2 regions of the Hansschlegelia sp. genome follow, and region 2 is predicted to be linked to the other one. Evidence: predicted binding sites of a transcription regulator. Region 2 holds the regulator's gene; the other holds the start of a gene.
What was found. Region 2 encodes LexA, which represses DNA repair genes until DNA is damaged. Its sites were predicted from a motif close to TGTTCNNNNTGTGTTCNG; they were not measured.

Region 1 (3,908 bases), on a different contig from region 2:
GATCGACTGGTCGCCGTGCGGGTGATACTTACCGATCACGTCGCCGACGACGCGGGCCGACTTTCTGTAAGGCCGATCAGGGAAATAGCCGTTCTCGTTCATCGAGAACAGGATGCGGCGATGCACCGGCTTCAGGCCGTCGCGCACGTCGGGCAGCGCCCGGGCCACGATGACGGACATCGCATAGTCGAGATAGGAGCGGCGCATCTCGTCCGCGATCGAGACGAGGCGGACATCGGACGGCTCGCCCGACGTCGGGTCTTTGGGATCAGCCAAGATCAGGGGGCTTTCGTTATCGCTTTGCGCGCGCGACCCTAGACGATTCCACCCTGAAAGGCCAATTTCCGACGATCGCCCGCCGCGAGAAAAAGCGTAGTTATATCAATATTATGCTTCAGCACCTCACGGCGCGCGGATCAGCCGCGCGAGGTCATGCTGACGACGCGCTCCATAGTGCGTAGCGTCTGGCGCCCTACCTGGGTCGCGACAGAGCTTTATTGGGGTCACGAATGCAGGCGCGGCCAAAGCTGATCGTGTTCGACATCATCGAGACGGTGATGTCGCTCGAAACCCTGCGCCCGCGCTTTGAGGCCGTTGGGCTGCCGCCGGAGACGCTGGAACTCTGGTTTGCGTCCGGCCTGCGCGACGCCTTCGCGATCGCCGCCGCCGGCGGCTTCCGGCCCTTCGCCGAAGTCCTTCGCGGCGTTCTGGGGCAGATCGCGCCAGGCGCGACGGAGGAGCAGTCGGCGACGATCGTCGGCGGCATGGCGGAGCTCCGCCCGCACGAGGAGGCGCAGCCGGCGCTCAAAATGCTCGCCAGCGCAGGCTTCCGGCTCGTCGCGCTCAGCAATGGCGCGGCGGCCACGACCCGCAAACTGCTGCGCGACGGCGGGCTCGAGGGCTTCTTCGAACGTGTCGGCTCAGTCGACGACGCCCAGGCCTCCAAGCCGCGACCCGAGGTCTACCGGACGCTCCTCCAGGCTTGCGATGTTGCGCCTGAGGACGCCTGTATGGTCGCGGCGCACGCGTGGGACGTGAACGGCGCAAAGGCCGCCGGCCTGACCGGCGTCTTCATCGCGCGCGGTCAGCGCTACCCTGCCGCCACCATGGCTGCGCCGGATATCGCGGCCGAAACCCTCGTCGAAGCCGCGGAGGCGCTGAGCCTCCTGCCGCACCGTTAGCGCCGGCAGGAGGCCGCGCCCAGGGGCCGGCGAAGCAGTCGCTCAGAACGGAATGTCGTCGTCCATCGCGTCGTTGTAGCCCCCGCGCCCGCCGCCGCCCGCCGCCGGAGCCGGCGCCCTGCGCTCGGTCGGGCTCGACCGGCCGAAGCTCTCCCCGCCGCCCTCATAGGCGTCGCCGCCGCTCTCCCCGCCGCCGCGGCCGTCGAGCATCGCCAGTTCGCCCCGATAGCGCTGCAGCACGATCTCGGTCGAATACTTCTCGGCGCCTTGGGCGTCGGTGTATTTGCGGGTCTGGAGCTGGCCTTCGATATAGACCTTGGAGCCCTTGCGCAGGTACTGCTCGGCGACCTTCGCCAGCTGCTCATTGAAGATCACGACCTGATGCCACTCGGTGCGCTCGCGGCGCTCTCCGCTCTGCTTGTCGCGCCAGCTCTCGGAGGTGGCGATCCTCAGGTTGACCACCGGCTCGCCGGAATTCAGGCGACGCACCTCGGGGTCACGGCCGAGATTGCCGACCAGTATGACCTTGTTAACGCTGCCCGCCATGGCGATCTCCTGAAGCTAAGAGGACACATTACGCCGTTCGGAGGTGGCGGTCGCGCGCATGCGCCGCCTTGTCCACAAGCGCGCCATTTGGGAAAATGCTGGCCGCTAGCGCAATCGTTCTTTTTATGTTCTCTAGCATTCGGGTCCGGGCCTCGCAAGCGCTCCCTTGATCCGGCGCTGTGCGACACGACCTAACGGACGACCGGCGGGTCCTCCCCCCGCCACGGGACGATGCGACATGACGAAGACGACGACGCGCTCCGCCAAGCCGGCTGCGCGCGCCAAGAAGGCTGACGCAACGCCGGCCTCCGCACGCGGAAAGAACCGCGCGGCCGCGCTCGAGGCGGCGTTCGACGCCTCCGCAGGCAGGCGGGAGGCGCGTGACGCGCGGCTGATCTCGATCCGCGGCGCGCGCGAGCACAACCTCAAGAACGTCGACCTCGACATACCGCGCGACCGCCTCGTGGTGTTCACCGGCCTTTCGGGCTCCGGCAAGTCGTCGCTCGCCTTCGACACGATCTACGCCGAGGGCCAGCGGCGCTATGTCGAGAGCCTGTCCGCCTATGCGCGCCAGTTCCTCGAGATGATGCAGAAGCCGGACGTCGACCAGATCGACGGCCTGTCGCCGGCCATCTCGATCGAGCAGAAGACGACCTCCAAAAATCCACGCTCGACCGTCGGGACGGTGACGGAGATTCACGACTACATGCGCCTGCTGTGGGCGCGCGTCGGCATCCCGTATTCGCCTGCGACCGGGCTGCCGATCGAGAGCCAGACGGTCAGCCAGATGGTCGACCGGCTGCGCGAACTGCCGGAGGGCTCCCGCCTCTATCTGCTCGCGCCCGTGGTGCGCGGCCGCAAGGGCGAGTACCGCAAGGAGATCGCCGAGTTCCAGAAGAAGGGGTTTCAGCGCCTCAAGATCGACGGGACGTTCTACGAGATCGCCGACGCTCCGACGCTCGACAAGAAGCTGAAGCACGACATCGACGTCGTGGTGGACCGCGTGGTGATCCGCGGCGAGATCGCGAGCCGTCTCGCCGACAGCCTGGAGACGGCGCTGGGGCTCGCGGACGGCATCGCGATCGCCGAGTTCGCGGATCAGACGGACGAGCATGGCGAGCCGCGCCGGCTGACCTTCTCGGAGAAGTTCGCCTGCCCGGTCTCGGGCTTCACCATCGCCGAGATCGAGCCGCGGCTGTTCTCGTTCAACAACCCGTTCGGCGCCTGTCCGGCCTGCGACGGCCTCGGCACCGAGCTCAGCGTCGATCCCAATCTCGTGGTCCCGGAGGGCGGCCTCTCGCTCCGAAAGGGCGCGATCGCCCCTTGGGCGCGCTCGACCTCGCCCTATTACATCCAGACGCTCGACGCGCTCGCCAAGCACTACGGCTTCTCGCTGACCAAGCCCTGGGCGGACCTGCCGGAGAAGGCGCGCAACGTCATCCTCTACGGCTCCGGCGACGAGAAGGTGCGCTTCGTCTATGACGACGGCTTGCGCTCCTACGAGACGGTGAAGACCTTCGAGGGCGTCGTCCGCAACCTCGAGCGCCGCTGGAAGGAGACCGACAGCGACTGGGCGCGCGAGGAGATCGGGCGCTACATGTCCGATGTCCCCTGCCTGGTCTGCGAGGGTTACCGGCTGAAGCCGGAGGCGCTCGCCGTCCGGGTGGCGGACAGCCACATCGGCCAGGCGTCGCAGCTCTCCGTGAAGGCCGCGCACGCCTGGTTCGAAGAGCTTCCGGGCCGCCTGACGGACAAGCAGAACGAGATCGCCTACCGGATCCTCAAGGAGATCCGCGACCGGCTGCGCTTCCTGGTCGATGTCGGGCTGGACTATCTGACACTCGCCCGCGGCTCGGGCTCGCTGTCGGGCGGCGAAAGCCAGCGCATCCGGCTGGCGAGCCAGATCGGCTCGGGGCTCACGGGCGTGCTCTACGTGCTCGACGAGCCGTCGATTGGGCTGCACCAGCGCGACAATGAGCGGCTGCTCGGCACGCTGGAGCGGCTGCGCGACCTCGGCAACACGGTCATCGTTGTCGAGCATGACGAGGATGCGATCCGGCTCGCCGATTACGTCGTCGACGTCGGTCCGGGCGCGGGCGTTCATGGCGGCGAGATCGTCGCCTCGGGCACGCCCGAGCAGGTGATGGCGAACCCCGACAGCCTGACCGGGCAGTATCTGAC
Region 2 (3,908 bases):
GGCCATTCCGGAGGATCGGGCGGCCGGTCCCGACCGCGCGGCGACGGCATGGGGCGGCGCGGCTTCCGCCCGACTGTCGGCGCTGCTCGCCGAGGAGGCGGAGGCCGGTCGACCGGCGCTCTGGCTTCCCGTCGCGTTCGGCTGCGGCGCCGCGATCTACTTCTCGGCGGGCCGCGAGCCCGAACTGTGGGCGAGCGCAGCGCCCCTCGGTCTCGGGCTCGGGCTGCTCTGGCTTGCCCGCGGCAGATTCCTCGCGCTCTGGCTCGCGCTCGGCCTGACCTTCGGCGGCGCGGGCTTTCTCGCCGGCAAGCTCGCGACGGTCCGCGCAGAAGCGCCGACGCTCGAGCGGCCGCTGCGCGGGGAGGTGGTCGGCCGCGTCCTGTTCGTCGAGCCGCGCGCGCGCGGCATGCGGCGGCTGACGATCGCGCCGGAACGGTTCATCACGCTGGCCGCGCGCGACATGCCGGCCCGCGTTCGGGTGACCGCGCGCGCAGATCCGCCGCTGGCGGCCGGCGACCGCATTGCGCTGACGGCGCTCTGGCGGCCGCCGGAGGGGCCCGTGCGCCCCGGCGGCTACGACTTCGCGCGCGTGGCCTTCTTCGAGCAGATCGGCGCGACCGGCTACGGCGCGAAGGACATCCGTATTCTGCCGGCCTCTCCGGGTGGCGTCATGTCGGACGCGGCGGCGCGGCTGGAGCGACTGCGCGCGGACCTCACCGCGCGCATCTCGGCCGCCGTGGGCGGCCCGGAAGGCGCGGTGGCGGCGGCTCTGGTCACGGGCGTGCAAGGCCCGATCCCGCCCTCGGTCTCGGACGACCTCCGCGCCGCCGGCCTCAGCCATATCCTGTCCATTTCCGGGCTGCACATGGCGCTCGTGGCCGGCACGCTGTTCTGGTTCGCGCGGGCGCTGCTCGCGCTCTCCCAGCGCGCGGCGCTCAGCCTGCCGGTCAAGGAAATCGGCGCAGCGGTGGCGCTCGCCGGGGCCACCTTCTATCTCGCGCTCTCCGGCGCGGAGGTCGCGACGCAGCGCTCCTACGTCATGATCGCGGTCGCGTTGCTCGCCGTGATGATCGGCCGGTCCGCGCTGGCGCCCCGCAACTTCGCGCTCGCCGGGCTGCTGGTGACCGCCTGGACGCCCGATGCGCTGCTTGGGCCGAGTTTTCAGATGTCCTTCGCCGCCGTGGCCGGCCTGGTGGCGTGGTTCGAGACCAGGCGTGACCTGCCTCCCGCGCCGCCGCCGGCCTCGCGCGGCGCGGCGCTCACGCGCCGCCTTCGACGCGCGGCGACGCTCGCGGTTATGACGACCCTCATCGCCGGGCTCGCGACCGCGCCGTTCGCCGCCTATCATTTCCAGCGCCTGACGCCTTACGCGTTGGCGGGCAACGCGCTCGCGGAGCCCTTAGTCGGGCTGATCGTGATGCCGGCGGCGATCGCCGGGCTGCTGTTCGCGCCCCTAGGACTGGACGCGATCTGGTGGCGTCTCATGGGCTTCGGACTCGAGGGCGTGCTCGCCGTCGCTGGAGCGGTCGCCGCCTGGCCAGGCGCCGAACGCAACGTCGTGGCGTTCGGGCCGGGCGCCCTCAGCCTCTTCGCGCTGGGGATCGCATGGCTCTGCCTCTGGCGAACGGCGCTGCGCTGGGGCGGGCTCCCGATTCTCGGGGCGGCGCTCGCGCTTGCGGCGTTTCCGGCGCGGCCGGACGTCGTGATCGACGCATCGGGTCGGGCGCTTGCGGCGCGGGCGCCGGATGGCCGGCTCGCGCTGCTCGGCGCCAGCCCGGGCCGGTTCGCCGCCAAGGTCTGGTTTGCGGCCGACGGCTCGCCTGCGCCGACGCGGGACGCCGCACGCGACGTGCGGTGCGACGCCTATGGCTGCACCGCGCCCCTCGCGGGCGGTGGCGTCGTCGCGCTGTCGTGGGACCCGAGGGGACTGGAGGAGGACTGCCGGCGGGCGGCGCTTGTCGTCACGCGCCTTGACGCGCCGGCGGCCTGCGCGGAGACGGCGGCGGTGGTTGACCGAAGAATCCTCGCAGCGACCGGCGCGCTGAGCCTCACGCGCTCCGGCGATGGCTTTTCGGGCGTCGCCGCCCTCGACCCCGCGGGCTCAAGGCCATGGACGCGCCAGCCCCCGACGCCGCCTCCGGCCGCCGCTGCGCGTCTGGCGTTCGCCCCGACGGCGCCCGTCAAGGACCTCAGGCCTCCGCCGGTCGACCCCACCGGTTCCGCCGAGGCGGAGGAGGAAGACGAGACCTCTCCGGACGATCAGTAGCGGCGGATCAGCCCGACGAGCCGTCCCTGGATGGCGACGCGGTCGGGGCCGAAGATCCGCGTTTCATAGGCGGGGTTTGCGGCTTCAAGCGCGATCGAGGCGCCGCGCTTCCGCAGCCGCTTCAAAGTGGCCTCTTCCTCGTCCACCAGCGCGACCACGATGTCGCCCGTGTCGGCGGTGTCCTGACGGCGGATGAGGACGAGGTCGCCATCCAGAATGCCGGCCTCGATCATCGAATCGCCGCGCACCTCGAGAGCGAAGTGCTCGCCGGTCGACAGCAGGTCCGGAGACACCGCGATCGTGTGGCTCCTGGTCTGGATCGCCGAGATCGGCACGCCGGCGGCGATCCGGCCCATCACCGGCACATGCACGGCCGAGCGCCGATCTTCGCCGTCGTCGTCGTTCGAAGAAGCGGGCTTGAGCCGCCCGAGATTGCCTTCGATCACGCTCGGCGAGAACCGGGGGGTCGGCCGCGTGACCGAGGGGGCCGCGGCCTCTGGCAGCTTCAGCACTTCGAGCGCGCGCGCCCGGTTCGGCAGGCGCCGGATGAAGCCGCGCTCCTCGAGAGCCATGATGAGCCGATGAATGCCCGACTTCGACTTGAGGTCGAGCGCCTCCTTCATCTCCTCGAAGGAGGGCGGCACGCCGGCCTCCTTCAGCCGCTCATGAATGAAGCGCAGAAGCTCGTACTGCTTGCGGGTCAACATGGGCGGGTCCGCGACGGTGCAAAACAAATCATGAACAGAAATCTACCTGTTCTAGATGTGTTCTGCAACAGTTAACGTTCGGTTCATGCCGGGGCGGACGTCGGGAATCCGCTCCTGCGCTTCGGCTTCAGAGCGGATGCGGCAGAGGCAGAATCATGCAGGGATCGCCCGCCCGGGCAGCGGCCGCGCCGGCCGGGCGAACGAGCAGGCATTCGGCTTCGGTGAGCCGCCGCAGCATGGACGAATCCTGCCGCGGGAAGCCAGTCGCGACGGCGACTCCATCCGGATCGAAGGTCAGGGCGGCCCGCAGATAGTCTTCGCGATGGTCGTTGGCCGGCATGTCCCGGCCAAGCCGCCCCGGGATGATCTGCGGCTCGATGTCGGCGCGCCCCGAGAGACGCCGAAGCGCGGGCATCAAGAACAGCACGGCGCAGACGATGGCCGAGACGGGATTGCCGGGAAGGCCAAGCGCCAGCATCTCGCCCCGCCGCCCGGCCATCATCGGCTTGCCGGGCCGCATCGCGATCTTCCAGAAGTCGAGCGCGACGCCGCAGGCCTCCAGCGCCGGCCGGACGAGGTCGTGGTCGCCCACGGAAGCGCCGCCGAGCGTGACGAGGACATCGGCCCTCTCGTCGATGGCGCGCTCGATGGCGGCGCGGATCGCCGCTGGATCGTCCGGCGCGACGCCGAGATCGAGCGGCAGGCCGCCTTCGCCGGTCACGGCGGCCGCGATCGCAAAGCCGTTCGATGCGAAGATCTGGTCCGGGCCAGTCTCTGCGCCGGGTAGGGCGAGTTCGTCGCCAGTGGCCAGAATCGCCACGCGCGGCCGCCGCGCGACGGGGACCGAGGCGTGGCCGAGCGCCGCGGCGAGCGCGAGATCGCGCGCCCCGAGCCGCCGGCCCTCGGGCAGCAGTGTCTCGCCGGCCGTAAAATCG

Region 1: the regulator LexA is predicted to act here: its motif matches at 1,843-1,860, upstream of uvrA (excinuclease ABC subunit UvrA).

The regions. Positions count from the first base shown of each region.
Region 1 covers NZ_DATLJK010000005.1:44,741-48,648, reverse strand. The annotation lists gene gyrA (DNA gyrase subunit A) at 1-276, opposite strand, end outside; gene VM780_RS02840 (haloacid dehalogenase type II) at 510-1,181, shown strand; gene ssb (single-stranded DNA-binding protein) at 1,224-1,727, opposite strand; gene uvrA (excinuclease ABC subunit UvrA) at 1,966-3,908, shown strand, end outside.
Region 2 covers NZ_DATLJK010000004.1:49,683-53,590, forward strand. The annotation lists gene VM780_RS01660 (ComEC/Rec2 family competence protein) at 1-2,266, shown strand, start outside; gene lexA (transcriptional repressor LexA) at 2,260-2,973, opposite strand; gene glp (gephyrin-like molybdotransferase Glp) at 3,101-3,908, opposite strand, start outside.